3 regions of the Pilimelia columellifera subsp. columellifera genome follow, and region 1 is predicted to be linked to each of the others. Evidence: riboswitches for the same ligand, from Rfam matches in the RefSeq annotation. Region 1 holds a riboswitch; each other region holds the start of a gene.

Region 1 (10,455 bases):
GTCTGTTGCCGGTGTGTCCACTGTTGGTGTGCCGCTCCCGCTCGGCGACCAGACCGGCCAGTTCGGGGTCAGCCGCCGCCGCGGCCCACCAGGACTCCCAGTTCTCGTTGGCGGTGACGCCGGCACGCTCGGCGCGGGCCTCGGAGATGGCTTCGGCGAGGTCCCCGACAGTCGACTGCTCGTCGTAGAGGTGGTCGGCATTGACGAAGATCCCGCCGGGGCGGATGAGATCGGCGAGTTCGCGGTAGATGCCGGCTAGGTCGTCCTCGGCGATCCAGTGCAGCGCGGTGGTGGATACGGCGGCGTCGATCGGATCGGCGAGGCCGGCTACGGCCGGCCAGCCGGGGGCGGTCAGATCGGCGTCGACCCAGCGGGCGTCCGGGTGCGCGGAGCGGGCCAGCGCGAGCAGGAGCGGGTCGGTGTCGACGCCGACGATGGTCGCCTTCGGAAGCCGTTCGGCCAACCTGGTCGACAGGGAGCCTGGGCCGCAGCCGAGGTCGACGACGCTGGGCTGGGGCTGGTTCGCTGTGGCGGAGGCGACCAGGTCGGCGATGACGGTGAACCGCTCCTCGCGGTCGGCGATGTAGTGCTCCTGCTGGGCGTCCCAGCGCGCCAGCCAGGCCCGGGCGGTGTTGGTGTCCACTATGGTCAGCTCCGTTCGTCGGTGAGGTGGGGTGTGGCGGCAAGCAGCCGCCGCACCAGAGGGTGCGGATCCTCGTGCAACACCTGCCGGGTCGGGCCGTGTACGGCGATCCGGCCATGGCGCAGCAGGGCGACGGTGTCGGCGACTGCGGCGACCACACCGAGGTCGTGGGTGATCAACAGCAGCGCCAGTCCTCGTTCGCGGCGCAGGTCCCCGAGCAGTTCGAGGACGCCGCCCTGGACGGACACGTCCAGGGCGGAGGTTATCTCGTCGCATACGAGCACTCGCGGCTCGGCGGCCAGGGCCCGGGCGATGGCGGCCCGTTGCAGCTCCCCGCCGGACATCTGCGCCGGGTACCGATCGGCCATGGCCCGCGGCAGGCGGACGCTGTCGAGCAGCTCGCCGATCCGGCCGGGGATCGCGGCGCGGGCGGCGACACGGTGGTGGCGAAGGACCCGGGCGAGTTCGGCGCCGATGGTGCGCCGCGGGTTCATCGACTCGCCGGGCGACTGGCACACCAGCTGGATGTCCCGGCGGTGGGCGGCGGTACGGCGCCGGGCCTCGGCCGCCAACGGCTCGCCGCCGAGCGTCAGGGCGCCGGCGTCGGGGCGGTGCAGGCCGGCCAGGCACCGGCCGATGGTGGTCTTTCCGGAGCCGGATTCACCGACCAGCGCCAGGCAGGAGTGGGCGGGCAGATCGAGGTCGATGTTGTCGGCGGCGACCACGCCCCGCCGGCCGTCCCGGTGACCTGCCGTCAGACCTCGAACCCGGACAAGCGCCGCACCGTCGCCCGCCGGCCGGTCAGGCACGCGGCGCGCGTCAGGCACGGCGGCGAGCAGACCTCGGGTGTACGCGGCAGCGGGCCGCCGCAGGACGGTGGCCGCGTCACCCTGCTCGACGACCCGGCCGGCGTGCATGACCACGACCTGGTCGGCGATGCCGGCGGCGGCCGCGACGTCGTGGGTGACGTAGACCAACGCGGTGTTGGTCTCGGCGCGGAGCCGGTCGAGGTGGGCGACAACCTCCTGCTGGGTCAGCGCGTCCAGGCCGGTGGTCGGCTCGTCCAGCACGATCACCGCCGGGTTGAGCAGGAGCGCCTGGGCGATGACGACGCGCTGCCGCTGTCCGCCGGACAGCTGGTGCGGGTAGCGGCGTAGGAACCGCTTGTCGGTTGGCAGCCGGGCCTGTGCCAGTGCGCGGCCAATCACGGCGCCAGCGTCGGCGCGATGCCCGTGGGCGCGCAGGATCTCCGCGAGCTGCTTGCCGACGCGGCGGGCCGGGTTGAGCGCCTGCGTCGGATCCTGCGGCACGTAGCTGACCAGCGTCGAACGCAGTCGTCGGGTCTCCCGTTCCGGACGGCCCGAAATGACCCGGTCGGCGACGATGACCGTGCCGGCCACCACGACGGTGCCCGGGTTGGCGTAGCCGAGCAGCGCGAGCGCGGTCGTCGTCTTGCCCGAGCCTGATTCGCCAATGACGGCGAGGATGTTCCCGGCGGCCACCGAGAACGACACGTCGGTGACGATCGGCCGGCCGGCGGCGGTCTGCACGCAGAGCCCCTCCACCGCCACAGCGGGCCGGGTATCGACCCGGTCCGGCACGCTTGTCGCGGCCCTCATCGCGCCGCCGCCGGGACGTCGTCGGCGGCGGGCCGGAACCGCCGCCGCCCAGCGGCGCCACGCAGCCGGGCGGCGAGCTGGTCGCCGCCAATGTTGACCGCGATGGTGAGGACGGCGATGGCCGTGGCCGGGGCGAGCACCGCCCACGGCTGCAATGCCAGCCCGGATCGGTTCTCCGCCACCATCAGCGCCCAGTCCGCAGTTGGCGGCTGTAGCCCGAAGCCGAGGAAGTTGGCGCCGGCCACCATCGCGATGGCGGCGCTGACACGCGAGCCGACATCCGACAACATGGTCGCGGCGATGTTAGGCAGGATGTCCCGGCCGGCCACCGACAGCCACGACTCACCGCGCGCCAACGCCACCTCCACGTACCCCCGGGTCCGTGTCTCCAGCACCGCGGCCCGCACGACCCGGGCGATGCCGGGCACGTTCGCCAGCGCGGTCGCGCCGACGACGACCAGCATGCCGCGACCGGAGCCGGCGGCCAGCACCGCCAGGACCAGGAACGGAGGGACGGCCAACAGCACGTCGATCGGACGCATGAGCGCGGCGTCGGCACGGCCGGACAGGCCGGCCGCGACGCCGACGGCGGCGCCGGCGAACAGGCCGAGCGCCGTGGCCGCCAGGGCCAGACCGATGACCGTCCGGCCGCCGTGGAGCAGCCGGCTGGCCACGTCGCCGCCGAGGTAGTCGGTGCCCAGCGGGGCGCCCGGTCCCGGCGGCGCGAAAGGCGCGCCGACGACGTCGGTGGGCGGGTACGGGGCCAGCCATGGGCCGGCGATGGCCGCGGCGACCAGCAGCCCCAGCACGCCGAGCGCGCCCCGGGTCACCCAGGATCGGGTCACCGGCGCCACCCGGGCGTCGTGCGCAACCTCGGCGCCAGCGCCACCACCGCGAGGTCGGCCGCCAGGTAGCCGGTTGCCGTGACCACGGCGAACAGCAGGGTCACCGACTGCACGTACGGCAGGTCGCGCTGTGCGATCGCTCGCACCAGGTCCTGCGAGACGCCCGGGTAGTTGAACACTGTCTCGACGACGACGATTCCGCCGACCAGCCAGGTGATGCTGCCGGCCAGCAGCGGCATCGCCGGGGCGAGCGCGTTGCGCAGGGCGTGCCGGGTGACGATGCGCCGCTCCGGGATGCCGTGCAGGCGGGCCATCCGCACGTACGGCGAGGTCATCGCCTCGGCCATCTGCGCGCGCACCATGCGGATGGTCTGCGGCGCCATCACCGCCAACAGGGTGACGACCGGCAGCACCAGAACCTCCGGCGTGAGCAGCGGGCTCGTTCCCGGCGCGACCAGCGACACCGCCGGCAGCACCGGCCACGCGAACGCGAACACCGCGATCAGCAGCGTCGCGGTGACGAACTCCGGCAACGAGCCGAGCGTCACTGACCCGATGCTGATCACCCGGTCGCGGGCCGCCCCGGCGCGGGCGCCGGCCCACGCGCCGAGAGCGATCGCCAGCGGCGCCAGGCAGACCGCGGCCACGGCGGCCAGCGCCAGCGTGTTGGGTAGGCGGGCGCCGACGATCTCGGTGACCTCCCGACCGGAGAACAGCGACCGGCCGAGGTCGCCGCGCAGCACGCCCGACATCCAGTCGACGTACCGGTCGACGACCGGCCGGTCCAGGCCCAGCTCTGCGCGTAGCTGAGCTTTCTGCTCCGGCGAGACCGTTCCCGACCCGGCGCCCTTGGCGTAGATGACGTCGACGGCGTCGCCGGGAAGCAACTGCATCGCGGCGAAGATGGCCACCGACGCCGCCCAGACCACGCCGGCCGCTGCGGCCAGCCGACCGAGAACGTAGCTGGTCACAGCCACACGCCGCGGTAACTGCACCAGTCGTCAGTGGCCACCGTCGCCGGGACGTACCCGCCGACCCGCGGGCTCACGCCGTCGAGCCACTTGGCGTACGAGTGGATGATGTACCCGCCATCGGTCCACAGCTCCTGCTGGAGCTGGGCGTACCGCTGCCTGCGCAGCGCCGGGTCGAGCGTGCCGCGCGCGGTGGCGAACGCCCTGTCCCAGGCGGGCCGCCGCCACGCGGTCTCGTTGCTCGGGGCGTCGGCCAGCAGCGCCTGACCGTAGAACCACTCGAGCGCGTAGCTGCCCCAGCCGGTCTGGGTGAACGGCTGCTTCCGGTAGACGTCGCTGAAGTACGAATCCGGGGCCGACTTGGCCACCTCGACGGTGATGCCGGCCTTCTTTGCCTGCTCGGCGAACAGCAGCGCCGACTGCACGTACCCAGGGTTGACTTCGGCGGTGTGCAGGGTGACCGTCAGGTTCTCCTTGCCCGCCTCGCGCAGCAGGGCCCGCGCCCGCTCGGGGTCGTACGGGCGCTGCGGAATGCCGTCGGCGTAGTTGGGGGCGCCCTTGCCGTAAAGATCGTTGCCGATTTCGCCGTATCCGAAGAAGACCGAGTCCACGATGGCCTTGCGGTCGACGGCCAGCTTGAGCGCCTCGCGCACCCGCGGGTCGGTGAACGGCTCCCGGTCGATGAGCATGTTGAACGAGTGGAACGTGCCGACCGGCGACGGGTGCAGGGCCATCGCGGAGCTGCCCTGCTGCGCCCTGGCCTGCACGTAGGACAGCTCGTGGACGATGTCGGCCTGCCCGGACAGGAAGACGTTCAGCCGGGCGTCGGCCTCCACCGCCAGCAGGATCTCGACACTGTCCACGTACGGCTGGCCAGGCTCCCAGTAGTGCTCGTTGCGCACCAGGCGGGTCCGCTCGCCCGGCGACCAGCTGTCGAAGCGGAACGGTCCGGTGCCGACCGGGGGGTGCTGCCTGTCGAACCTCCTGGCGCCGTTCTGGACGACGTAGACGTACCAGCCGGCCAACAGCGCGCCGAGGTCTGCCGTCGGCTGCTTCATCCGCAGCTCGACGGTCAGGTCGTCGACCTTGCGGGACTTCGCGATGTCGACCATCTGGAGGTCAGCGGCGGCGGGAAGCTTGTTGGCCGGGTCCAGGATCCGCCGGACGCTCCACAGCACGTCGTCGGCGGTCAACGGCTTCCCGTCGTGCCACCTGACACCCTTGCGCAGGTGGATGGTCCACACCGTGCCGTCGGCGTTGGGCGCCAGCTGCTCGGCCAGCCGCGGCCGCAGCGTCAGCTCGTTGGTGTGGGCGACCAGCCGGTCGAAGACGTTCTTGGCCACCGCGCCGCCGCCCCACGAGCCCGCCAGGTGCGGGTCGAGCACGTCGTCGGTGGTGCTGGCTCCCGAGACGACGACGCGCAGGTTCCCGCCGCGGCGTGGGGGTCCGCCGGCGGGCCCACCCGCGGCGGCGGTCGTGGACCGGCAGCTGGCCAGTCCCGGTGCGCCCAGGATGATGGCGCCGGCGAGGGCGCCCCGCAGGAGGGAGCGGCGGCTGGGTCGGCTTGTCATGGCATCTCCCGGAAGCGTGAGCGGGCGCACGGACGCGGCGCGCCGGCGATGGCGCGACCGGGGCGTGGTGGGCGGCGGGACGGGGGGTGAGGCGGCGAGCTCAGGCGCGGGTAAGCACGGGCAGACTGGCGACCATGTGATCCATCCTTCGTGGAGTCAGCAGCGGCGAATCACGATGGGAGGTTTCCTGACTCCGCATCAACGCGTGCCCCGCCTTCCCGGCCGCGCGGCCAGTGGCGATGGTGGGGCTCACTCCACGGTTACAGTGGCGAGGACCGTGCCGGACTCACACCGGCTTCCCTGCCTCATCGTGGCACTGACCCTAACAGCCACTCCCCGACATTCGGGGACCCCGAGGTGTGTCACCCGCCACCGGGGTGATGATCCCTTCGCCGCGGCATCATCACCCGACGTCTCGTTCCGGCGGTCTTATCCGGACTGTGAGGGATCGCCGGGGGCGCTGGTCCGCTCGGGTTGGAAGACCTCTTCGACGCTCAGGCCGAACACGTCCGCGATGGTGAACGCCAGCGGCAGGCTGGGATCGTGCCGCTCGGTTTCGATGGCGTTGATGGCCTGCCGGGAGACCTGGCATCGGTCGGCCAGGTCCGCCTGGCTCCACCGACGGCCTGCGCGTAGTTCACGTAATCGGTTTCGCACTGGTTAACTCTTCTCAGCGGCGCAGGCGGGTGCGTAGGTCGGCGATGCCCAGCCAGATCGCCAACCCGCCGATGATGATGAGCTGGGTTACCTGGTGGATGGCGACAACGCCAGCGGCGTCGAGCAGAGTCGCCACCTGCAGACTCACGAGGACCGCGGCGAACGCGACGGCCATGCTCTCCAACTGGACCCTGCGTAGGTACTCGTCCGCGCGACGGAACGCCCGCAGCAGAACCCACACCACGGCGAGGCTGAACGCGGCGGTCGTCGTGATCCACCACGCTCGCTGACCGGGGCTCTGGTCGGGGTTGCTGCCAAGCGCCAGGGCCACCGCGCCCAGGGTGGCCACTGGCAGTCCGTCGACGAGGACAGCGCGGCGGGCCGCGCGTGCCACCTGACCTTGTTGTGTCTCTGCCTTCATGGCTTGAATGTAAGGTTCTCCTTCCATTACGTCAAGCACACCTGACACGATCGGAGGAATCCTGACACCGCCACCACTGGAACGGGCAGCGGGGCGCCTTGGCGCGGGCCGCGCGATACGGCAGGCTGGCGCCATGCCCGACGCTAGGCCGACCTCCGTAGACAACCCACTCGGCGACCTGTACCTGAGCTGCGTCGGGCGAGTCGACCGCCTGACGCGCGACCTCGACGACGCACGCGGCGCCGTCGAGGTGCCCGCTCTTCCGGAATGGACGGTGCGGGACACCGTCGCGCACCTCGCCGGAGTGTGCGCCGACGTGCTGGACCGCCGGCTCGACGGGGCGCCCGGACCCACCTGGACCTCCCGGCAGGTAGACGAGCGCCGCAGCCGGTCAATGTCCGAACTGCTGGACGAGTGGCACGGCAGAGCGTCGGCGATGGCGCAGGCCCTGGCCGACGCCCGCTTCGCGCGGGTCGCCATGGACGCCTGGCACCACCTGTACGACCTACACGGCGCGCTCGGCGAGAGCCCCGCCCCGGACCCGCGCGGCGCGGTGGCCGTGGTGGAGGTGCAGGCGCGGGCGCTGACCCGCGGGTGGATCAGCGGCCAGGGCGAAGGCTGGCCGGCGGACCTGCCGGCGCTCGTGGCGCGGGCGACCGACGGCGGAAGCTGGGTGCTCGGCGCCGGTGAGCCCACAGCGGAGGTTCGAGCGCCTGTCTTCGAGTTGGCTCGGGCCCTGATCGGCCGTAGGTCGCTGGAGCAGCTCCGCGCCTACGCCTGGTCCGGTGACCCGGAGCGATTCCTCCAAGCGATGGTGGTGTTCGCCCCACCGGCCCGACCGTTGGCTGTGTGAGACCGGACGTGCGGACCGCTCCACCTCGCCGGGCGAGGTAGCGTCCCGCAGCACTGATGAGGGTCGATGGCTGGGGGTCGGTAGATGACTGGTGTGGATGGCGGCGGCGTTGTGGCGGAAGAAGCCGCGCGTAGCTCGTCCGTCCTCGTCCGAGTTGCCTGTGGGGTGTCGCTCGCTGCGTTGGCGCCGTGGATGGCGGAAGCGTCGTGGGGCGGCTACCCAGTGACCTACTACCCCACCCTCGTCCTCTTTGGCGCCACCTTCTACGGGATGGCCGCGTTGATCATCCGTGAGGTCAGCCGACGGTGGAGCGGCGGGTGGCCGGCGATCATTCTGCTCGCCGCGGCCTTCGGCGTCATCCAGGCGGGGGTGGTCGACCAGAGCCTGTTCAACGTCGACTACCTCGACGACACACAATTCGACGCGACGCAGTCAGAAGCCGCCCGGACCAGCGTTCCGGTGATCGGCGTCAGCCTCTCCCAGGTCCTTGACTATGTGGGCAACCACATCGCGCTCAGCATCGCCGCCCCGATCGCGCTGGTCGAGGCGTTCGCCCCGCCGGCCTACCGTGATCGGCCGTGGCTCAGCCGAGGCGCGCTCGTGGCGATGGCGCCGGTGTACCTCCTCGGCAGCGCCATGATCTTCCTGGACGACGACGGTCGCAAAGGCTTCACTGCCGCCCCGGGTCAACTCGCCGGCGCGTTGGTGATCGCAGCTGTCGTGATCACGCTCGCCCGCCTGCCGCGCTGGCGGCGGTCGCCGGCCGCGCTGCCCGGACGTGTCCCCGCGCCCCTGGTTGTGGGGCTCGTCGCACTGATTCCCTTCTTCAATAGCCTGTCGAGCAACTGGACCGGACAGCTGCTGCGTATCGCCGTCTGGATCGCGTTCGTGATCGCGGTGCTCCGGTACAGCCGCCGAGCAGGATGGAGCAGGCGGCACACCCTGGCAGTGTGGTCGGCTGGGCTGGTGAGCGTTGCCGCCAGCGTCCTGGCCGTGCCCACATACTTTCCCGTTCCCCCGTCGATCGCCCTGCTCAGCGACATCATCGTCATGGCCCTGGCGGCGACGTTGATCAGCGTCGGATTCTGGCGACTGAGGCAGCGACCGGCCTGAACAGAGCCCTACCCGTGGGCTCCCTTATTGCAAAATACTTGCAGTTACGAAAAGATGGCGACGCTGTTTGATCGTGGCGACGCCCCTCATCGGTCCGCGGCTCGCCAGCTATAGGAGGACCTGTGTTCGGGGTGCGTTGCTTGTCGGTTCGTCGGTCGGTCGCGGTTATGGCCGCGGCGGGCGTCGTCGGCGTGGCGGGTTGTTCAGCGGGGTCCACCCCGGCGTCATCGGGTGATGCCGCGACGCTGGTGGTGGCGACCGCGGGTGAGCCGGAGGCGTTGAACCCGCTGCTCAACTACGGGGTGGACGGCGCGTCGCTGATCTTCGACGGCCTCGTCGCCCGGGAGGGGAACAACAACCTCGTCGGGGGCCTGGCACGTGAGACGCCGGCGGTCTCTGCCGATGGCAGGACGGTCACGGCCCGGCTGCGTGAGGGGGTGCGTTTCCACGACGGCGCCCCGTTGACCTCGGCGGATGTGGTGTTCACCTACCAGGCGGTGCTCGACCCGAAGGTCGATTCGACGCTGCGGTCAGATCTGGACATGCTTGCCGCCGTCGAGGCGCCGGACCCGGCGACGGTCGTGTTCCGGCTCAAGCACCCCTACGCCCCGTTCCTGCAACGGCTCACCCTCGGCATCGTCCCGGCCAAGGCCCTCGCCGGGCAGGACATCAACAAGGCTGCCTTCAATCGTGCGCCGGTGGGCACCGGCCCGTACCGGGTGCAGTCGTGGACGCCCGGTGACCGGCTTGTGCTGAAGGCGAACGAGGCGTACCACGGCGGCGAGCCGAGCAACGCCACGGTGGTGGTGGCGTTCGTCGCCGATGACAACGTCCGCGCCCAACGCTTGCGGGCTGGCGAGTTCGACGCGGCCGAGCTGCCGCCGAAGCTCGCGGCGGGGTTCGACGCCGGCGGGCACAGGGTGCAGAAGACGCCCACCGCCGACTACCGGGGTGTGATGCTGCCGATGGGTGGCCCGATCACCGGCGACCTGGCCATACGGCAGGCGCTCAACGTGGCGGTGGATCGGAGCGCGATGGTCGCTGGCGTCCTCGGCGGGGCGGGCGAGCCGGCGTTCGGGCCGGTGCCGCCGTCGTCGCCGTTCGCCGAGCCATCCATAGTGGGTAGGCCCGGAGCCGACCCGGTCGCCGCCGCGGCGGTGCTGGATGCGGCCGGCTGGGCGCCGGGGCCGGACGGCGTACGGGGCAGGGACGGACGCAGGGCGGCGTTCACGCTGATGTATCCGGCCAGCGACAGCCTCCGTAAGGAGTTGGCGCTGGCGTTCACTGCGGACGCGAAGAAAGTCGGTATCGCCGTCACCCCCCAGGGTCTGACCTGGGACGCGATCACTCCGAGGATGCGGAACGACGCGTTGATCATGGGGTGGGGCACCCCGTACGACCCGGATTTCGTCTCCTACAAGCTGTTCGGCTCGGCGTTCGCCGGGAAGGGGTTCTTCAACCCGGGCTTCTACAAGTCGCCCGCGGTCGACCAGGCGTTGCAAACCGGTCGCGGCTCCGTCGACCCGGCCACGCGCAAGGCCGCCTACGCCACCTTCCAGAAGCAGCTCGCCGCCGACGTGCCCTGGGTGTTCCTCACCTACCTTCAACACACCTACGTGGTCCGCGACACGATCGTCGGGGTCGTCCCGCGGGTCGAGCCGCACGAGCACGACGTGGCCAACAGCTTGTGGTGGAACATCAACACCTGGACCAAGAAGCGGTGACCGCCGGCCACGCGAATCCGACACGACCGGTTTCCCGG
Region 2 (10,455 bases), on a different contig from region 1:
GGGCGCCCGCGATGGTCCGGGCCAGCAGATCACGGCCGGCGTCGTCAGTGCCGAGCCAGTGCGCGGCGCCCGGCGCGGCGAGCTGGTTGGCGTAGTCGGGCAGGTCAGGGTCGGCGGTCGCCAGCGCGGGGCCGAACACCGCGAAGGCCACCAGGGCCAGCGCCAGCGCGGTTCCGGCCCGGCCTCCGCGGTGACGCAGCAGTCCGGTCATCGCCCGCTCCGCGACAACCGGACGCGGCGGGTCGATGCCGGCGCGGTGCGCGGATCGACGGCCATCGCGATCAGGTCGACCACCAGGCTGACGGCGACGTATGCGGTGATCCCGAGCAGGGCGTAACCCTGCACGACCGGCAGGTCGCGGGAGGTGATGCCCTGTACGGCGAAGCGACCGACACCGGGCCAGGTGAAGACGGTCTCCACGATCGGAGCGCCGCCCAGCAGCGCGGCGACCCCGGCGCCGACGACGGTGAGGAACGGGACCAAGGCGTTGGGCAGGTCGTGGACCAGGAGCAGCCGCGCGCGGCCGGCGCCGCGGGCCCGGGCGACTTCCACGTGTGGCGCCCCACGGGCCTGGAGCAGCCCGGCCCGCAGGATGCGGGACCAGGTCGCGGCGGTGGCCAACGCGAGGGTGAGCGCGGGCAGGAACACGGTGCTCCAGCTACCGTCGGAGATGACCCGGAACTGCGCCAGCCGCAACACGACCACCTGAAGCAGCACCAGCCCCACGACGAAGCTGGGGAGCACGAGCGCGGGCAGCGCCGCCAGCCGGATCGCCAGGTCGGGCCACCGGCCCGGCGCCGAAGCCGCGACGCAGCCCAACAGCAGCGCCACGCCCAGCGCCAACGCGACCGCGGCGGCGGTGAGCCGCAGCGTGGCCGGCAACCGGCTGCCCAGCTCGTGGCGGACCGGCCGGCCGGTGACCCAGGACGTGCCCAGGTCACCGCGTGCGGCGCCGGCCAGCCAGCGCCCGTACCGGGCCACCGGCTGGCCGGAAAGGCCCAGCTCGACGCGTTTGGCCGTCACCTGGGCGGCGGTCGGGCTGGTGACGTTGTTCGTGGCCAGCACCCGCCGGGCCGGGTCGCCCGGCGCCAACGCCAGCAGCGACCACACCAGCACGCTGCCGACAGCGAGGGTGGCGACGGCCTGCCCGACCCGCCGCGCGATCACTATGATCATCAGGGTTCAGTACGCGGCGACCCAGAGCAGCGCCACCGGTGGCACCTGATAGTCGCGCAACCTCGGAGCGGCGACCACGGGCACCCGTTTGAGGGTCAGGTACAGGCTATGGACCTTCTCCTCGACGATGATCCGCTGCGCCTCGCCCATCAGCGTGTCCCGGGTGGCCGGGTCGAACGTCTCGGTGAGCTGGCCGATGAGCCGGTTGAGCTGCGGGTCCCTGATGCCGCCGTAGTTGTTGTCGCCGGACGGGGTGAAGTTCGCCACGAGCGGCGTCACCGGGTCGGTCTGGGTCCAGTCGATCGCCCCGTTGCCCCACACGGCGGCGTCCCAACCTGCGGGGTTCTTCGCCGCGGCGGCGATGTCATCGACCTGGCGCACCTGCACGTCGACGCCGATCGTGCGGAGCTGCGCCTGTAGCGCCACGGCGACGGTCTTGGAGTCGGGCTGCTGGGGGTAGCTCAGCAACGTCACCGTCAACGGCTTGCCGCCCTTGCTGCGCGTCCCGTCGCCGCCGCGAACCCACCCGGCGCCGTCGAGGAACTGGCTGGCCTTGACCGCGTCGAACGTCTGGTTGCGCTTGGCGTAGGGCAGAAAAGCCGGGTAGAAGCCGACCGCGGTGTCGTACTGGCCACCGAGGACCTGCGTCGCGAGTTGCCCATAGTCGATGCCGAACCGGAGCGCCTGCCGTACCCGCACGTCCGCCAGCGGCCCGGTGCGTGGGTTGAGGACGAGCTGGAATCCCTCCGCGGCGGTGCCGGCGTCCTGGTTCAGGTACACCGCGTCCGTGCGTCCCTTCAGCTCCCGGGCGGCCGACGACGGCGGGTACAGCGCCAGGTCGGCCTCCCCGTTCTGCACCGCCAGGATCCGGGCCTGGGCCTCGGGGATGAACCGGACGGTCAGCTTCTCCAGCTTCGGCGGCGACACCCGGTAACCCGGCGTCGGCGCCAACGTCATCGCCTCGGGCGTCAACGCGGTCACCGTGTACGGGCCGGACCAGATCTTCGCCGCGATCAGCTCCGCCGGCCGGCCCTTCGCCTTCTGGTAGGCGGCGTGGTCGAAGATCGGGAACATCGACTCGTGGGCGAGCAGGCTCGGCACATAGGACGTCGGCCGCGCCGTCGTCAGCGTGACCGTCAGCGGGCCGGTCGCGGCAACGGTCGCCCCGGGCAGCAACGGCGTGACCGAGGTGTTCTCCCGTAAGTGGAACGTCATGACCTCGACCAGCGCGGCGGCGTCGATGGGTCGGCCGTTCTGGAACGCCAGTTCGGGCTTGAGCTGAAGGGTCCACGTCGTCGGGCTGGCCTGCGTCGCCGATTCCAACAGCCACGGCTGAAGTTTGCCGCCGCGCACCGGCTGGAGCAGCAACGCGCCGAACCCGAACTCCGGCGCCCAGAATCCGTTCTTCAACGGGTCCAGGTCGCTGATCGCGAAGCTCGTCGCGATCCTCAGCTGTGTGACCGGCGTGGCGTCGGCAGGCTTGTCTGTCGACACCCCCGCACACCCGGCGCCGAGTAACGTCAACGCGCTCAACACCACCACCAGGCGGACCCGGCGCGTCAACCGCTCAACGGACACGGTCGCTCCCCACGGACTTCGGCGCCGGGAACACCTGAAGGCTCAGCGCGGCGGGAAGCGACGCCAGACCCGGCCCGCCGGCGGCCAGCCAGCTCTCCAGCAAGTCGATGGCAGCCTCATCACGCACCAGTCCCAGCCACACCGGCCTTCCGCCGCGACGGCGCCCGGCCACTGATGGGCGCACCACCACCACGTTGGCCTGCTCGCACGGGCCCAGGCACTCCGCCGTACGGACCTGAACCTGGCCAGGGCGTTCCTGCGCCAGGCGCCGTAGCCTCGCCAACTGACCATCATGATCTGTGCCAGGAATCTTCGCGGCGCTGCCGCAGCAGCAGCCCCGGCACAGGACCACCCGGACGCAGCCGTCCCCGTTCGCCCTGGCGGAGTCACCTGACCTGGCAGCCGGCGGGCTGGCGTCCTGACTGGACAACTCGAGAACTGTCATTGCCGCTCTCCCTCGCGAGACCCGACGATCCGGGCCAGGCGTGGAGGGCGCGACAGACGGGCGCGGCACAGGAAGCCGAGCGTCGGTGCGAGGCCCTCCCACGAGGCCCGAAACCGGCACGCGCACGGCGCGCGTGCCGCCGACGGCAGGTCTTCGGACTTGCGGGCGAGCGCCAGCCGGTTTCACCTGGCGCGCCTACTGGCCGTCGCTTCCCAGACGCGGTCGCGTCCAGTGCCTATGACGGCGGTCGTTCCCACTCACCGCTGCGGGGCAGTCCCGGACTCACACCGGGTTCCCTCTTACGACGCCCACCCCCGAGCATCGGGAGCAGGCGAACCGCTGGCGCGCAGAAGCATACAACGTCGAAGCGACCGCGAGTGTTCGACCGCGGTTCACGTATCGATGCTGGTGGTGTACCCCGCTGATGGGGAAGCGTCGACGCCTGTGAGTTCCCAACAGGCGCCGACGCTGTCGGTGGTGGTTCCCGTGTTCCGCGTCGCGGCGTACCTCGACGAATGCCTCGACTCCATCCTCACCCACGCGCCGGCCGACCTTGAGGTCATCGCCGTCGACGACGCCTCGCCGGACGGATGCGGGGCGATCCTCGACGATCGCGCGCGCTGTGACCCACGCGTGCGGGTGCTGCACCTGCCGGTCAACAGCGGCCTCGGACCGGCCCGCAACGCCGGCCTGGCGCAGGCGCGCGGCGAGTACGTGTGGTTCGTCGACTCCGACGATTGGCTCGCCCCGGGCGCCGTCGCGCAGGTGGCGCAGCAGCTGGGTCACTACCGGCCGGACGTGCTCATCGTCGATCATGCGGAGGCGCACCCCGATGGCCGCGTAGTCGCCCAACGCTCGGCCGACGTCGTCGGCGGCCTGACCTCGCCGGTGCGGCTGGCCGAGCGTCCGCAGCTGCTGCGGCTCGCCCAGGCGGCCTGGTCCAAGATTGTCCGCCGGGAGCTGCTCGACCGCGCCGGGTTGTCCTTCCGCCGCGGCTGGTACGAGGACTGCTCCTACAGTCACCCGTTGCTCATGGCCGCCGAGTCCATCGAGGTCCTGCACCAGGTCTGCTACTACTACCGGCAGCGTCCCACCGATCGGATCACCGCCACCGTCAGCACCCGGCATTTCGAGGTCTTCGACCAGTACGCCGCGGTCTTCGCCGCCGTGGACGCCAGCGGAGGCGCCTACGACCAGTTCCGTGGCGAGCTGTTCCGGGTCATGGTCAACCACTATCTGGTGATCGCCGGCAACGAGCAGCGGCTCCCGGTCAGCAGCCGGCGGGCGTTCTTCGATCGCGTCGTCGCCGACTACCGGCGCTGGCTGCCCGCCGACGGCTACCCGGTCCCCGCGGGCGTCACCGGGCTCAAGCACCGGCTGACGCGCTGGGGCGCCTGGCCCGCGTACGCGACGCTGCGGCACGCGCACCAGGCTGTCGGGGCGCTGACGCGACGGCGTCCGGCCGGCCCGGGGCGTCATGCGGCCGCGCGGGCGATGCCGGCGGCGACGCCCTCCGTGCCGACGCCGTCAGTGCCGGCGCCGCGCCAGAGCAACGAGCTGCGCCACAACGCGTCCCGGAGTGACCGGAACGACCGAGATCATCAGCTGGCCCGACTGGTCCCGGGTGGGCGCGACCGCGAAGCAACGCACACCACGCCGGACGAGCGCCGGGCGCGGTGATCGCAGGCCGGTAGCCCGCACCTGGGCTGAGCCGAACACGTCGCCCAGGCGCATGGTCGCCCGGATCGACCGACGCTGGCCGCTCTCGGCGCTGGCCGCCACGAGGTCCCGCAGGCGCAGGTCGGCGCGCAGGGTGGTCTCCTCGCCGGCGCCGACGACGACGGCGTCGGCGCCGATGTCCTCGGCGACCACCCGCACCGGTCCGCTCACCCGCTGCCGCAGATCAGGCAGTGGGCTGCGCAGGGTGAGCGACAGCACCCGGGCGCCGGAGCTGTCGCGGCGCCATGCGGTGTCGGTGGCATCGAGCCTGGCCGCCCAGTCGGCGGCCCGGTCGGTGACCTCGAAGGCGGCGTCCGGCGCCTGCGGCGGACTGGCCCGGAACCCCGGGTACCCGGCGAACCAGCGGTCACCCTCGATCACCGTCGCCGGGACACCGGCCTGGGCGTCGTGGCGCAGCACCGGCAGCAGGGCCGCGTGCCGGCCGGCGCGCAGGACGCGCAGCCGCAGCCAGGTCTCGATGTCCAGTCCCCCGGCGATGGCGTCGTCCAGGTGCTGGTCCGCCAGTTCGCGGATCGTGTCGCCGACACGGCGTCGGGTGTCGTCGTCGGCGAGCGCCAGGTCGTCGCGCAGCAGCACCGCGACCTCAAGGGCGAACAGCCGGGCCAGGACGGCCCGGCGTTCCGGGCCTTCCGGGATGAGGCCCACAGTGAACTGGACGAGGCGACGCAGGCAGGCCAGGCGGGCGTCGACATCGCTGAGCTGGGTGATGTTGCGGGCGTTGAGCCGGCGCACCGCGTGGTAGCAGGTGTAGTCGGCGACCACTGAGATTTTCCTGGCCCGGTAGCAGGCTTCCAGGGTGAAGGGCAGGTCGCTGCCCAACGGCATGTCCTCGGGGTAGCGGATGGCGTGCTGTTCCAGCAGGTCCCGCCGGAAGAGCTTGACGTTCATCAACGACCACGGCAGCGCCGAGTCCGCCAACCCGATCCGGTCCGCGTTGCGGGCGAAGACGTCCTGGTAGACGAACCGGCTGTTGACGCCGACGACTTTGCCGAGCACCACATCGGCGTCCAGCCGGTCGGCGGCGGCGACCAGCCGTTCCAGGGCCTGCCCGCCGAGATAGTCGTCGGCGCCGACGAAGTAGACGTAGCGGCCCGCGGCGACGTCCAGCGCCCGGTTGCACGGGCCGGCGGGACCGCCAGAGTTCGGTTGCCTGATCACCCGTACCAGGCCCGGGTAGCGGGCGGCGTACCGGTCCAGCTCCCGGCCGCTGCCGTCGGTGGAGCCGTCGTCGACGGCGACGATCTCCATGCGGTCGTGGCCGATGCTCTGCCCGACCAGCGACGCCAGGCAACGACGCAGGTACGGCATGGTGTTGTACACCGGCGCCACTACGGTGACGTCCGGCATGTCGCGGGTGTGTGCCATCCGGTCCTCGTCATCGGCAGCGTCCGGCGCTGAAGCAACGCGGAGTATAGCCACGACAGATGTCGATGAAGGGGCGTCGGCAACGGCCATCTTCGCGTTGTCCGCTCGTCATCGCGCCAGTGTGAGAAGTTCGCCGCCGACGCCTACAGTGCGACGATTTCGCTCGCCGCGCCGGTCAGCTCCCGGCCGTGACAAGGAGGCAGATCTGTGGTGCGGGGCCGGATCGTCATGCTCGTCGACAACGCCGTCGAGGGCGATTCCCGGGTGCAGAAGACCGCCCGCTCGGCGGCGGCGGCCGGTTGGGCGGTGACTCTCCTCGGCCGTGCTGACAGCGTGGCGCGATCCTGGCGCGTCGGCGAGGCGAAGGTGCGGCTGCTGCCGATGGGCGGCGCCGGGGGCGCGTCCGTTGGACGCCGGGGGCGCGAGCGCCTGAGGCGCTCGCGGCTCGTCGGACTGCTGCGACGCCCGGTGGACCTGGCATTGGTCCGCTTCTGGCGGTGGCGGCTCGGCGACGGCGCGTGGCGGCGGCTGGAGCCGTCGCTGTGGGAGTTCGAGGCCGCGTACGGGCCGGCCATCGACGCGCTGGCGCCGGACATCATCCACGCGCACGACTTCCGGATGCTGGGCGTCGGCGCCCGCGCGGTCCTGCGGGCCCGAGCGTCGGGCCGCGCCGCCAAGCTGGTCTGGGACGCCCACGAGTTCCTCCCCGGGATCCAACCCTGGCGGGACCACGCCCGATGGCTGCCGGCCCACCGCGGACACGAGCGCGAGTACGCCCGGCACGCCGACGCCGTCGTCACCGTCTCGCCCGAGCTGGCCCGGCTGCTGCAACGCGAACACCACCTGCCGCGCCTGCCCAGTGTGGTGCTCAACGCCCCGGACATCGCGCCAGGCGTCCCCATCACCCTGGACGGCGGGCCGGACACGCTACGCGTCCGCTGTGGCCTCGGGCCCGGCGTGCCGTTGCTGGTGTACAGCGGCGCCTGCGCGCCAGCCCGTGGGCTGGCGCTCGCGGTCCGGGCGCTGCCCCGGCTGCCCGGCGCGCACCTGGCGCTGGTGGTCAACCAGCCCGACGGGCCGCACGCCCGGGAACTGGTCGCGCTCGCCCGCCAGCTCGGCGTCGCCGACCGGCTACGCCTGCTGGACTACGTCCCCGCGGACCGGGTGGCGGCGGCCCTCGCCGACGCCGACGCCGGCATCATCCCGATCCAGCGATGGCCCAACCACGAGATCGCGCTCATCACCAAGTTCTTCGAGTACGCCCACGCCCGGCTGCCCATCGTGGTCAGCGACGTGCGGGTGATGGCGGCGACGGTGCGGGACACCGGGCAGGGCGAGGTGTTCCGGGCCGACGACCTCGACGACTACGTGCGCGCCGTCCGCGCCGTCCTCGGCGACCCGGCGCGCTACCGCGCCGCGTACGCCCGGGCGGGCCTGTTGGACGGATGGGGTTGGAGCGCCCAGGCCAGGGTGCTCAACGAGCTTTATACGCGATTGACCAACGACACGGTCGATCTGGTGTGAACATTGACACACGCGAGTCCAGCGGCGAGGCTCACGCAGGATCACCACACTCACCATCGGAGGCACGATGAGGCGCGTCCTGCTGGCTTCGGCCACTGCGCTCGCTCTGTCCGGCGCCACGTTGGGACTGCCCACGGCAGCGCCCGCGGCCCCGCAGACCCAACACGACGGGCTGGAGGTGTACACCGGAACGCTCTCGGCGAAGCAGGTCGACGGCCTGCGTGACGTCGGACTCGACCACGGGAGCGCCCGCACCACCCGTCGCGGCGACGGGAACTACGCCGTCGAGGCCGTCCTCAGTGGCGAGCAGCTACGCCAGCTCGCCGGCCAGGGCATCACCCTCCAGGTCAAGAAGGTGCGCGGCAAGGCCGCCTCCGAGGAGTTGCGGCAGCAGGGGCTGGCCGGTTGGAAGGCGTTCCGCTCGTTCAGCGAGCCCGGCGGCCTGCGGGACGAGATCGCCGCGCTCGCCGCCCGGTACCCCGGTCTCACCAAGACGCAGACCATTGGCACCTCGGTCAACGGCAAGCCGATCATCGCCATCAAGGTCACCAAGGACGCCAGGAAGATCCCCGACGGCAAGCGGCCGGCGGTCATGTACGCCAGCACGCAGCACGCCCGCGAGTGGATCACGCCGGAGATGAATCGTCGGCTGCTGCACCACATCCTGAGCAGCTACGGGACCGACGACGAGATCACCGCGGTGGTGGACACCACCGAGCTGTGGTTCATCCCGGTCGTCAACCCTGACGGCTACGACTACACCTTCACCCCCGGCAACCGGTTGTGGCGCAAGAACCTGCGCGACAACAACGGCGACGGAAAGATCACCACCGGGGACGGGGTCGACCCGAACCGCAACTTCCCCACCAGGTGGGGATACGACAACGAAGGCTCCTCCCCCAACCCCTCCAGCGACACATACCGCGGCCCCAAGCCGGCGTCCGAGCCGGAGACCCGGGCGCTGGACAAGCTCTTCGGCAGGATCCCTTTCCGGTTCTTCGTCAACTACCACTCCGCCGCCGAGCTGCTGCTCTACGGCACCGGTTGGCAGGTCAGCACCCCCACCCCCGACGACGTCGTCTGGGAGACCCTCGCCGGCGACGACAAGAACCCGGCCGTCCCGGGCTACGACCCGGACATCTCCGCCGAGCTGTACACCACCAACGGCGAGACCACCGAACACATGAGCGTCAAGCACCGGACCCTCGGCGTCACCCCCGAGATGTCCACCTGCGAGACCGCCGCCAACTGGTTCCCCGACGACCAGTGGAAGCCTGAGGACTGCGTCAGCGGATTCGTGTTCCCCGATGACGAGAAGCTCATCGAGATGGAGTTCCGCAAGAACATCCCGTTCGCGCTGTCGTTGGCGAAGTCCGCCAAGGACCCCGGCAACCCGTTCTCGTCGATCAACCGGGTCGCCCCGGACTTCGTCCCCGACACCTTCGCCGTCTCCTACGGCGTCAAGCAGCCGGTGGCCGCGACCGTGAAACGCTCGCTGGCCAGCGTCAAACTCAACTTCCGGATCAACGGCGGCAAGGCCCGCGCCGTCGCGACCAGGGCGTGGAAGGGCGGCGAGCGCTACGGCGGCGACAACAACCGCTACTACGACGAGCGCCGCGGCGTCGTCACCGGCGCCAGGGCCGGCGACCGCGTCGAAGCGTGGTTCACCGGCGTCAAGGGCAAGGGCAGGAACGCCAAGAAGGTCGCCAGCGCCAGTTTCACCTACCAGGTGCACACCGGGATCGGCGGGGACGTGCTCGTCCTGGCCGTCGAGGACGTCACCGGCGCCAGCCCGACCCAGGAGGGCACGAGCGCCAAGCACGCGGCGGCGTACGTCGCCGCGGCCAAGGCCGCCGGGCACCGTCCCGACGTCTACGACTTCGACACCCAGGGCCGGCGCGCCCCGCACCCGCTGGGCGTGCTGTCGCACTACAAGGCCGTCGTCTGGGAGACCGGCGACGACGCGATCCTGCGCGCGCCCGGCCAGCCCGCCGGCACCGCCGCCAAGGCGGCGCTCGACACCGAGCTGGCCGTCCGCGACTACCTCAACGAAGGCGGCAAGCTCCTGGTCAGCGGCCAGAACGCGCTGCTCGCCCAGGCATCCGACGGCCAGTACTCGTACGACCCGAGCGGGACGACCGAGTGCGTCACCGCCGGCAAGGCCCCGTGCCTGACCCTGGGCAACGACTTCGTCCAGTACTACCTCGGCGCCCACACCTACGTGGACAACGCCGGCGCCGACGGCGACAAGCTGCACCCGGTGGCCGGCAACGCCGGCGCGTTCGCCGGGTTCGCCGGCGTCCTCAACGCCGAGGGCTCGGCCAAGAACCAGACCCACTCGGCCTCGTTCCTGCCGACGTCGAGTTTCTTGCCGCCCCAGCAGTTCCCGCACTTCGGCGGCCAGGCCGTCGTCGACTGGAAGCGGCCCGGCCCCGCTCCGTTCGACCCGTACGACGGCGCCTGGTACGTCCGCAGCGCCGACGCGTCCCAGAGTTACCAACGGCTCAGCCGCACCGTCGACCTCACCGGCGCCAGCGCCGCCGACCTGAAGTTCTGGGCCTCCTACGACACCGAGGCCAGCTGGGACTTCCTGTTCGTCGAGGCCCGCGAGGCAGGCACCGGGGCGT
Region 3 (10,455 bases), on a different contig from region 1:
GGTCACCGGACGACACCACCGCCACCCGGCGCCCCCGCGAGGCCAGGTCCAGCGCGAACTCCGCCCGCTCCGACTCGACCTGGTTGTCCGAGGAGTGCCGCCGCTGGCGGGGGTTCGCCGGCGCCCGGGCCACATACGGCCCATAGCCGACCAGATCGTCGGCCCTGGCCAGCGCGGTCTGCGCCTGCGGGGTGAGCCAGTCCCGGTCGCCCGGCCCGAGCCCCACGACAACGACCTCGCCCCGACGTTCGACGCCCGTGGCGGGACTGGCGGCGGGACCAGTCGTGGCCGGAGCGGCCGTCATGACACCGTCCCTCGCGGGCGTGGCGGCTTCGGCGGGCGTGGCCAGGAGCGGGCTCAGGGCGCTGGGCAGCAACGCCAGCGAGAAGTACGGGACAGTGTCCGGGTCCACCCCCGCCAGCGGGGCCACCCGCTGCCGGTCGGTGCTGGCCCGTTCCACGTACCACGCCTCGTCGAGTCGGCCGGCGTCGGCGAGCGCCTGACGCACCGCGCCGAAGGTGCGGCCCAGCTTCATCACCGCAACCGGTCCCCCGGCGGCGAGCCGGGCGGTGAGATCGGCCACCGGGAGGGTGCCGGGCAGGACGGTGAGCGCCTCGTCGCGCTCCACCAGCGGACGACCGACCGCCGCGGCGGCGCCGGCGACGGAGGTGACCCCGGGAACGACCTCGGTGGCGTACCGGTCGGCGAGCCGCTTGTGCAGGTGCATGTACGAGCCGTAGAACAGCGGGTCGCCCTCAGCCAGAACGACGACATCGCGGCCGGCGTCCAGGTGGGCGGCGAGCCGGGCGGCGGCGGCGGCGTAGAAGTCGTCCATGGCGCCGGCGTAACCGCCGGGGTGATCGGTGTTCTCGGTGGTGACCGGGTAGACCAGCAGCTCCTCGATCTGACCGGCCCGCAGGTACGGTCCGGCGATGCCGCGGGCGACGCTGCGGCCGTGCCGGGCGCTGTGGAACGCGACGACGTCCGCGGCGGCGATGAGCCGGGCGGCTTTGACGGTGACCAGCTCCGGGTCACCGGGGCCGACCCCGACCCCCCACAGTCGACCGGCGGTCATCACTCCTCCTCGCTGGCGAGCGCGTTGATCGCGGCCGCGGTCATGGCGCTGCCGCCCCGCCGACCCCGCACGACCAGGTGCTCCAGGCCAAGGTCGTTGCCGGCCAGGGCCTCCTTGGACTCGGCCGCGCCGATGAAGCCGACCGGGATGCCCAGCACGGCCGCCGGCCGGGGCGCCCCGGCGGCGATCATGTCGAGCAGGTGGAACAGCGCAGTGGGCGCGTTGCCGATGGCCACGACGGCGCCGTCGAGCCGGTCCCGCCACAGCTCCAGCGCGGCGGCCGACCGGGTGTTGCCGAGTTGGGCGGCCAGCCCCGGGGTCCGTGGGTCGGTCAGCGTGCAGACGACCTCGTTGCCGGCCGGCAGCCGGCGGCGGGTGACCCCGGAGGCGACCATCTGGGCGTCACACAGGATCGGGGCGCCGGCGCGCAGGGCCTTGGTCGCGGCAGCCGCGACGTCCGGGGAGTAGGCGAGGTCGCGGACCAGGTCGGTCATGCCGCAGGCGTGGATCATCCGCACCGCGACCCGGGCCACGTCGGCCGGGAGTCCGGTCAGGTCCGCCTCGGCCCGGATCGTCGCGAAGGACTGCCGGTAAATCTCCGCGCCGTCGCGGACATAATCAGTCATACAGGACATCCTCCGGGCTGGCTCCGGGCTGGCTGTGGCTCTGGCGCTGCGCTGACCCGCGCGATCACCGCGGCGACCATACCGGCGTCCGCCACGTCGACTGACCGCCCCTCCGCGTTGACCCGATATCCGGCGCCGGTTGCGACGATGTCGAGGTGGTCGTCGGCCGGGTGGCCGCAGCGGCGGGCGCAGCCGGACCAGTGCGCCGGGACGGTCAGGGTGGGGGCGCCGGCGAGCCAGGCGGTGGCGTCGGCGCGCACGTCCGCGAGCGACCTGGCGCAGCCGGGCATGCCGGCGCAGGCGGTGACCAGACCGGCCGGGTCGGCCTGGTCGGTGACGAGACCGACCGCGGCGAGCGCCGCCAGCGCGCCGTCGGCCGACGCCGGAAGGATCACCGAGCGCCACGCGGTCACGCACACACCATCGTCGGACAGCAGGTCGGCGATCGCGGCGACCTGGGCGGCGGTGAGCCGGCCGAGCGGCGCGCCGACCACGACAACACGGCCCCCGCCGCTGCGCCGGTGTGACCCGAGCGCCGGCGCGGCCGGACGCGGCGGAACGGCCCGGGGTGGTTTCGTCGCCGCGTCGGGTCGGTCGGCGGGACCGCGCTGCCACCGGCCGGACGCGGCGAGTCGTCCCGCCACCCGCGCCGGCCCGTCCGTCAGCTCGGCCAGGCGCCAGGCCCCAGCCGCCTGAGCGCCCCGTTCGGCGAGGAACGCGTGTGCGGCGGCGAGCATGAGCGCCGGGGCGCCGGCCAGCTGCGCGGACACTCCCGCTGGCCAGCCGGCGAGGTGGAGGGCGACGGTCCCGTCGGGGAGCGCCCGGACGGCGACATCCGGGCGGAGGCTCAGCACATCACCGCGCCCGTCGTCGAGCGCGAAGAGGAACCTGCCGGAGAGCTGCGCCAGCGCCGGGTCGGCGCGGAGCGCCGCGTCGAACGCTGCCACGGCTGGGCGTACATCGGCGGCGCCGGCGCTGTCGATCCCCGACATCGGCGAGGCGAGGAGGTTGCGGACGTTCTCGTGGGTGGCGGACGGCAGCAGACCGGCGTCGACGAGCGCGACGGCGAGGCGGGCCGGCGCGTCCGCGCTCAGGCCGCGCAGTTGCACGTTCCCGCGCGAGGTCAGCTCAAGCTGGCCGTCGCCGAGCCGTGCGGCGGCGTCGGCAAGCGTCCGCCACTGGACTGCGGTGAGCCAGCCACCAGGAACACGTACCCGGGCCAGTCCCCCGTCGGCCGCCGGGTGCACCCGAAGGGCGCCCGGGCAGCTGTCCCGCTCGGCGCGCGGGGTCGGCTCGAGGATCACGGACGAATCCTACGGCTGGCCGCGCGGGCCGCGGTCGGGCGCTGGGCGCGGTCCGGCTCGGGCGCCGCCGGTGGACCCGACGGCGTCCGAGCCGGCCAACGCTCACATGGCGAAGGTCGGGTCCGGCTTCATGATGCAGAAGGTGGCCCCCTGCGGGTCGACGAGCCAGGCGATGCGCCCGGCGGGCACCGTGTCACGCATCAGCTCGGTGGCGCCGGCGGCGATCGCCGCGTCACCGACCACGTCGACGTCCTCGACCTCGAAGTAGGGCACCCAGGCCGAGGGCATCCCGCCCATGTCCGGGGTGATCTGCATGCAGCCGATGACGCCGTCCTCGCCCTGGGTGAAGACCCGGTAGACCATGCCGCCGGGCAGCTCGCTGTCGGTGTGCCGGAGGCCGAAGACCTCCTCGTAGAAGGGAGTGACGGCCTCGCGGTCCGTCGAGTAGACCTCCGTCCAGACCAGCGAGCCGGGCTTGGCGACCAGTTCGACGCCGGGGTGGGCCGCCGGCTGCCACAGCGAGAAGTAGGCGCCTGCCGGGTCCTGGCAGACCGCCATCCGGCCCAGGTCCATGACGTCCGTCGCGCCGACGACGGTCGTGCCACCATGCTTGCCGATCAGGTTGAGCGTGGCGTCCACATCGTCGGTCTTGAGGTAGATCGCCCAGGATGAGCCCCGGGCGGCATCGGTGGCCTGGCCGAGGCCGGCGACCTGCTTACCGTCCTTGCGCAGGAGGCGGTAATGACCGCTCTCAGGACCCATGTCCTCGGCCTGCCAGCCGAAGAGCGAGCTGTAGAAACCGACCGCAGCGTCAACGTCGGTGGCGCCCAGATCGAGCCAGCACGGGACGCCGGTTTTGAAGGTTGAAGTCATGCCGCCGATCCTCGCCTGCCGGTATGACATCGCGCGGCGGTTCCGCGGGAAGTTCACCGGACGGACTGGTTACGGCCCCGACACGGTCGGCGCCGTGAGCTGGCTTGACTCGGCCGGGCAGGTTCACCAGAGTAGAGACCGCAACACGACATGAGGCGGAGGAAGCCGGTGTGAGACCGGCGCGGTCCCGCCACTGTGACCGGGGAGCAAGCCCCGCGTGACGGCCACGGCGCGCCAGCGCGGGAAGGCCGGGGCGAGCGGCGATCCGGGAGCCAGGAGACTCGCCCATGTCGCCTCACCGAGCCGGGGCGCGGACCCCGAGACAGGAACGCCGCCATGAGCATCGACGCGCCCGCACCCGACGCCGACCAGCACGCTGACCACCAGCACGCCGATGACCAGCGGACGATCCTGTTGCTGTCGACATCGGACACCGACCTACTGTCCGCCCGCGCCAGCGGCGCCGGATACCGGCTGGCGAACCCGAACCGGGTCGCCGTCGACGACCTGCCGGACCTCACCGAGGGCGTCGACCTGGTCGTGGTCCGCATCCTCGGTGGTTACCGGATGTGGGAGGAGGGCCTGGACGCGCTGCTGGCCGGCGGACGGCCGGTGGTCGTCCTCGGCGGCGAGCAGGCGCCCGACGCCCAGCTGATGGCCCACTCGACGGTGCCAGCCGGCGTGGCAGCCGAAGCGCACCTGTACCTGGCCCAGGGCGGCTCCGAGAACCTGGCCGAGTTGCACAGGTTCCTGTCCGACACCGTCCTGCTGACCGGCTTCGGCTTCGCCCCGCCGGCGCAGGCGCCGGAGTGGGGCCTGCTGGAGCGCGACGGCGCCGAGGTCGCCGAGGACGCGCCGACGGTGGCCGTCCTGTACTACCGGGCCCATCACGTCGCCGGGAACACCGCGTTCGTCGAGTCGCTGTGCCAGGCGGTCGAGGCGCGCGGGGCGCGTCCGCTGCCGGTCTACTGCGCCTCGCTACGCACCGCCCCGGACGACCTGTTCGCCACGCTGCGCCGCGCTGATGCGCTGGTCGTCACGGTCCTGGCCGCCGGCGGCACCAAGCCGGCCACCGCCGGCGCCGGCGGCGACGACGACGCCTGGGACGTCGGCGAGCTGGCCAGGCTGGACATTCCGATCCTCCAGGGCCTGTGCCTGACGGCGAGCCGGGAGGCATGGGACGCCAACGACGACGGGCTGTCGCCGCTGGACACCGCCACCCAGGTGGCGATCCCGGAGTTCGACGGCCGGATCATCACCGTCCCGTTCTCGTTCAAGGAGATCGACGCCGACGGGCTCACCGTCTACGTGGCCGACCCGGAGCGGGCCGCCCGGGTGGCCGGCATCGCGGTACGGCACGCCGAGCTGCGGCACGTCCCCACCGGCGAGAAGAAGATCGCGCTGATGCTGTCGGCGTACCCGACCAAGCACTCCCGGGTCGGCAACGCCGTCGGGCTGGACACCCCCAAGTCGGCGGTGGCGCTGCTGCGGGCGATGCACGGGCACGGCTACGACATCGGCGGCCTGGGTGGATTCCCCGGCGTCGAGGCTGAGGACGGCGACGCGCTCATCCACGCGCTCATCGCCGCGGGCGGGCACGACCTGGCCTGGCTCACCGAGGAGCAGCTGGCGGCGAACCCGGTCCGGATCCCGGCAGCGCAGTACCGGGCGTTCTTCGACACTCTGGACGCCGACCTGCGCCAGCAGATGCTCGACACCTGGGGCGAGCCGCCCGGCGAGCTGTACGTCGACCGGTCGGTCAACCCGGACGGGGACATCGTGCTGGCCGCGCTGCGCTGCGGCAACGTCGTCATCATGATCCAGCCGCCACGTGGGTTCGGGGATAAGCCCGTGGCGATCTACCACGACCCGGAGCTGCCGCCCAGCCATCACTATCTGGCCGCCTACCGGTGGTTGGAGGCCGAGTTCGGGGCGCACGCCGTCGTCCACGTCGGCAAGCACGGAAACCTGGAGTGGCTGCCCGGCAAGTCCGTCGGCATGTCCGCCGGCTGCGGCCCCGACGCCGCCCTCGGCGTCCTGCCGCTGATCTACCCATTCCTGGTCAACGACCCGGGCGAGGGCACCCAGGCCAAGCGCCGGGCGCACGCCACCCTGGTGGACCACCTGGTGCCGCCGATGGCCCGCGCCGACGGCTACGGCGACATCGCCCGCCTGGAACAGCTGCTCGACGAGTACTCGTCGATCGCGGCGATGGACCCGGCGAAGCTGCCGGCGATCCGGGCCCAGATCTGGACCCTGCTCCAGGCCGCCAAACTGGACCACGACCTGGGCATCACCGACCGGCCCGACGACGACGGCTTCGACGACTTCCTGCTGCACGTCGACGGGTGGCTGTGCGAGGTCAAGGACGTGCAGATCCGCGACGGCCTGCACATCCTCGGCGCGGCGCCGGTCGGCGAGGCCCGGATCAACCTGGTCATGGCGATGCTGCGGGCCAAGCAGATGTGGGCGGGCAAGGTCGCCGCGCTGCCGGGCCTCCGCGAGGCCCTGGGCCTGGTCGAGGACGGCTCAGCTGGCCGGGCCGAGACAGACGACGTGGAAGCCACCGCCCGTGAGCTGGTCGTCGCCATGGAGGAACGCGCCTGGTCTACCGACGCCGTCGACGACGTGGTCCGCTCAGTGCTGGCGATCGGCGACGAGAAGGTCGCCGCGGTGCTGCGGTTCGCCTGCGACGAGGTCGTGCCCCGGCTGGCGAGGACCACCGACGAGATCACCCACATCCTGCACGCGCTCGACGGCGGGTACGTGCCGGCCGGCCCGTCCGGGTCGCCGCTGCGTGGCCTCATCAACGTGCTGCCGACCGGCCGCAACTTCTACTCCGTCGACCCGAAGGCGGTGCCGAGCCGGCTGGCCTGGGAGACCGGGCAGGCGATGGCGGAGTCGCTGCTGAACCGCTACCGCTCCGAGAACGGCGAGTGGCCCAGCTCGGTGGGCCTGTCGGTGTGGGGGACCTCGGCGATGCGCACCGCCGGCGACGACGTCGCCGAGGTGTTGGCGCTGCTGGGCGTGCGGCCGGTGTGGGACGAGGCGTCCCGCCGGGTCACTGGCTTGGACCCGGTACCGCTGGCGGAGCTGGGCCGGCCGCGGATCGACGTCACCATGCGGATCTCCGGCTTCTTCCGCGACGCGTTCCCGCACGTCGTGGCGTTGCTCGACGACGCGGTGCAGCTCGTCGCCGGACTGGACGAGCCGGCCGAGGACAACTACGTCCGGGCGCACATCGCCGCCGACGTCGCCGAGCACGGCGACGCCCGACGGGCCAGCATGCGGATCTTCGGCTCGAAGCCCGGCGCGTACGGGGCAGGCATCCTGCCGCTCATCGACTCACGCAACTGGCGCGACGACGCCGACCTGGCCGAGGTGTACGCGGTCTGGGGCGGCTACGCCTACGGTCGTGGCCTCGACGGCGTCCCGGCCCGCGACGACATGGAGACCGCGTACAAGCGCATCGCCATCGCCGCCAAGAACATCGACACCGCCGAGCACGACATCGCCGACTCCGACGACTACTTCCAGTACCACGGCGGCATGATCGCCACCGTGCGGGCGCTCACCGGCCGGGCGCCGGCGGCGTACATCGGCGACTCCACCCGCCCCGACGCCGTGCGCACCCGCAGCCTGCACGAGGAGACCGCCCGGGTGTTCCGGGCCCGCGTGGTCAACCCGCGCTGGTTGGAAGCCATGCAGCGGCACGGCTACAAGGGCGCCTTCGAGATGGCGGCCACCGTCGACTACCTGTTCGGGTACGACGCCACCGCCGGCGTCGTCGCGGACTGGATGTACGAGAAGCTGTCCGCGACGTACGCGCTGGACCCGGCGATGCAGAAGTTCTTCGGCGAGTCGAACCCGTGGGCGCTGCACGGCATCACCGAACGGCTCATCGAGGCCGCGAACCGCGGCATGTGGGAGCACCCGGAGCCGGAGACGCTGGCGGCGTTGCAGGAGCTGTACCTGTCCACCGAGGGCGACCTGGAGGACGACGGCGCCTGAGCCTACGGCCGGCCGCCCCCCGCCGAGCGCGACGGCTTCGGCGGGGGGCGGCCGGCGGGACCTGGGCCGGACGCGGGTCAGGACCTGGCCGACTGGAGCGCCAGCGGGTCGCTCGGGGCGTCCGGCTTGGCCTTGGCCATCTGCTCGCCCAGCTCCACCAGGGCGTTGCGGCCGAGGGCCTTGCGGACCTCCGGGAACCACTCTTTCTCCTCCTCCTCGACGTGGTGCCGGACGTTCTCGATGAGCACCGTCACCTTGGCGTCGTAGGACTCGTCCGAGGGGTCCAGGGTCCGCAGCTCGGACATCAGCCAGGCGACGACGTGGTGCTCCTCGACCGATTCGAGAACATGCTCGGTGGTGTCTGGGATCTCCGACCGGGCAGCCGGGTAGAAGACTGTCTCCTCGATGTACGCGTGGGTGGTCAGCTCGGCGCAGATCTGGTCGACCAGCTTCTTCTTCTGGTCCGGCGTCGCGGAGTCCTTCTTCTTCTCGAACTCCTTGAACAGGCTTTCGACCAGCTTGTGGTCTTCCTTGAGCAGCACGATGCCGTCCATGATGTGAACCTCCCTGATTGGCCTCGCCCTTCGAGGCGCCGGCGTGCGCCGACGACCTCGACCGTCGCGATACCCGTCCCGTCAGGGAGTTATGCATGCCGCCGGTGATCCATGAGCCCCTGCTATCGGACCACTGTAGAAGCGCGGGACGTCGTCGCGTGGTCCCATACCGGTGATGCGGCCATGATTATGATGGTTTGGGCAGTTTCCAGCAGGGTAGTCCAGGTCGATGGCCGACGACGAGCACGAGGCGACGGCTGCCCGGGCGGTCGCCGCGCGCGTCCCCCATGGGCTGATGGTAGCCGCCCTCACCGCCGGATCCGCGCTGCTCATCGCCGGCTGCGTGCTCCTGGTCGGCTGGGCGTTGGCGCGACTGGCGCCGGTGACGGTGGCGGTGGTGGCGGCGCTGCTGCTCGCGGCCCTGCTGCAACCGCTGACGGTCAGGCTGGAGCGGATGCGTGTGCCGGCGGGTCTGGCGGCGCTCACCTCGGTGCTGGTGCTGCTCGTGGTGTTCCTGGCCCCGCTGATCCTCATCGGGCGGCAGGCGGCCGGACAGTTCGGCGACCTACGGCGCCAGCTCCAGCAGGGCCTCGGCGAGGTGCGCCGGATGCTGCTCACCGGCCCGTTTCCGATCTCCGAACGTCAGCTCGACGAACTCAGTCGCCAGCTCGGCGAGGCGGCCACGGCCACCGTCCCTGGCCTGGCCAGCGGCGCCCTGGTCGCCGCTGAGGCGCTCGGCACGGCACTGCTCGCCCTGGTGCTGCTCTTCTTCCTGCTCAAGGACGGCCCGCAGATGTGGGCCTGGCTGCTGGACCGGGCGCCGCGCCACCGCCAGCAGGCGTTCGACCGCGCCGCGACGTCCGGTTGGGAGGTGCTCACCGGCTACATCCGCGGCACCGTCATCATCGCCACCGTCGATGCCCTCGGCATCGGGCTGGCGTTGGTGCTGCTGGACGTGCCGCTGGCACTGCCGTTGGCGCTGCTGACGTTCACTGCCGCATTCGTGCCGATCCTCGGAGCGACGCTGGCGGGGGCGGCCGCCGTGCTGGTGGCGCTGGTGGCCAACGGCCCCACCGACGCCCTGTTGGTGCTCGCGGCGACCATCGCCGTCCAACAGACCGAAGGCTACCTGCTGGAACCGCTGGTCATGGGCAAGGCGGTGCGCCTGCACCCGGCGGTCATCCTGATCGCGATCGCGACCGGCACCGTCCTGGCCGGGATCGCCGGCGCTGTGGTGGCGGTCCCGCTCACCGCGGCGACCTACCGGGTGGCGCAGACGCTTCGCCAACACTCCGGAACCGGGTAGGTGAGGTCAGAAGACCATCAGCTGACGGTCTTGGCGCCGGCGAGCTTCCAGAACACGGTGGCGATGGCGTTGGCGCCCAGGCCGAGGACCTTCGGGTCGACGTTGGCGGCCCGGTCGCAGGCGGCGTGGTAGCAGGGTTCCAGGTTACTGAGATTCGACTCGGAGCTGATCCCGGTCACCTTGACGCCGGCAGCGCTGAACGAGCTGTGGTCGGACCTGCCGGCCGGGTTGATCGTGGTGGTCTTGACAGCCTTCGACGAGAAGAAGGCCTTGAAACCCGCGCTGAGGTCCGGGCCTTCCTGGTAGATCCCCCACGCCTTGGTGTTCGGGGTGCCAGCCATGTCGAAGTTCAGGTATGCCTTGATCTTCTGCTTGTCCGCCGCGGCCAGGCTCTGCACATAGAACTTGGAGCCGACCAGCCCGACCTCCTCGGCGCCCCAGAAACCGAAGCGCATCCGCTTCTCCGGGCGAAGGTTGCTCTTGGCGACCGTCAGCGCGTTCTCCAGCACGGCGGCGGTCCCCGAGCCGTTGTCGTTCATACCCGGGCCCTGCGGAACGCTGTCCAGGTGGGCGCCGATCATCATGACGTTGTTCGCGTCGCCGTGCGGCCACTCGGCGACGACGTTCCAGCCCTGGGCGCCGGCGTGGGTGAACGGTTGCAGGGTGGTCTGGAAGCCGGCGGCGTCCAGGGTGCTCTTGACGTAGT

What was found. Region 1 has a riboswitch for cobalamin ahead of ABD287_RS01255 (ABC transporter substrate-binding protein). Riboswitches for the same ligand answer to the same signal wherever they lie in the genome.
Region 2: it holds a riboswitch for cobalamin, as region 1 does, so the genes downstream of both, ABD287_RS15960 ((2Fe-2S) ferredoxin domain-containing protein) here and ABD287_RS01255 (ABC transporter substrate-binding protein) in region 1, are expected to answer to the same signal.
Region 3: it holds a riboswitch for cobalamin, as region 1 does, so the genes downstream of both, cobN (cobaltochelatase subunit CobN) here and ABD287_RS01255 (ABC transporter substrate-binding protein) in region 1, are expected to answer to the same signal.

The regions. Positions count from the first base shown of each region.
Region 1 is NZ_BAAARY010000001.1:250,373-260,827, forward strand. It holds gene ABD287_RS01235 (class I SAM-dependent methyltransferase) at 1-643, opposite strand, end outside; gene ABD287_RS01240 (ABC transporter ATP-binding protein) at 649-2,262, opposite strand; gene ABD287_RS01245 (ABC transporter permease) at 2,259-3,107, opposite strand; gene ABD287_RS01250 (ABC transporter permease) at 3,104-4,078, opposite strand; gene ABD287_RS01255 (ABC transporter substrate-binding protein) at 4,075-5,649, opposite strand; cobalamin riboswitch at 5,810-5,992, opposite strand; gene ABD287_RS01260 (helix-turn-helix transcriptional regulator) at 6,079-6,306, opposite strand; gene ABD287_RS01265 (hypothetical protein) at 6,320-6,727, opposite strand; gene ABD287_RS01270 (maleylpyruvate isomerase N-terminal domain-containing protein) at 6,861-7,580, shown strand; gene ABD287_RS01275 (hypothetical protein) at 7,665-8,693, shown strand; gene ABD287_RS01280 (ABC transporter substrate-binding protein) at 8,825-10,417, shown strand; gene ABD287_RS01285 (ABC transporter permease) at 10,414-10,455, shown strand, end outside.
Region 2 is NZ_BAAARY010000019.1:25,241-35,695, reverse strand. It holds gene ABD287_RS15975 (dipeptide/oligopeptide/nickel ABC transporter permease/ATP-binding protein) at 1-211, opposite strand, end outside; gene ABD287_RS15970 (ABC transporter permease) at 208-1,176, opposite strand; gene ABD287_RS15965 (ABC transporter substrate-binding protein) at 1,183-2,754, opposite strand; gene ABD287_RS15960 ((2Fe-2S) ferredoxin domain-containing protein) at 2,744-3,199, opposite strand; cobalamin riboswitch at 3,327-3,555, opposite strand; partial or broken gene ABD287_RS15955 (glycosyltransferase family 2 protein) at 3,602-4,006, shown strand; gene ABD287_RS15950 (glycosyltransferase family 2 protein) at 4,727-6,304, opposite strand; gene ABD287_RS15945 (glycosyltransferase family 4 protein) at 6,533-7,828, shown strand; gene ABD287_RS15940 (M14 family metallopeptidase) at 7,896-10,455, shown strand, end outside.
Region 3 is NZ_BAAARY010000010.1:128,228-138,682, reverse strand. It holds gene ABD287_RS12410 (precorrin-2 C(20)-methyltransferase) at 1-1,075, opposite strand, end outside; gene ABD287_RS12405 (precorrin-8X methylmutase) at 1,075-1,701, opposite strand; gene cobG (precorrin-3B synthase) at 1,698-3,005, opposite strand; gene ABD287_RS12395 (VOC family protein) at 3,108-3,878, opposite strand; cobalamin riboswitch at 3,981-4,181, shown strand; gene cobN (cobaltochelatase subunit CobN) at 4,215-7,889, shown strand; gene ABD287_RS12385 (hemerythrin domain-containing protein) at 7,967-8,443, opposite strand; gene ABD287_RS12380 (AI-2E family transporter) at 8,673-9,749, shown strand; gene ABD287_RS12375 (M20/M25/M40 family metallo-hydrolase) at 9,767-10,455, opposite strand, start outside.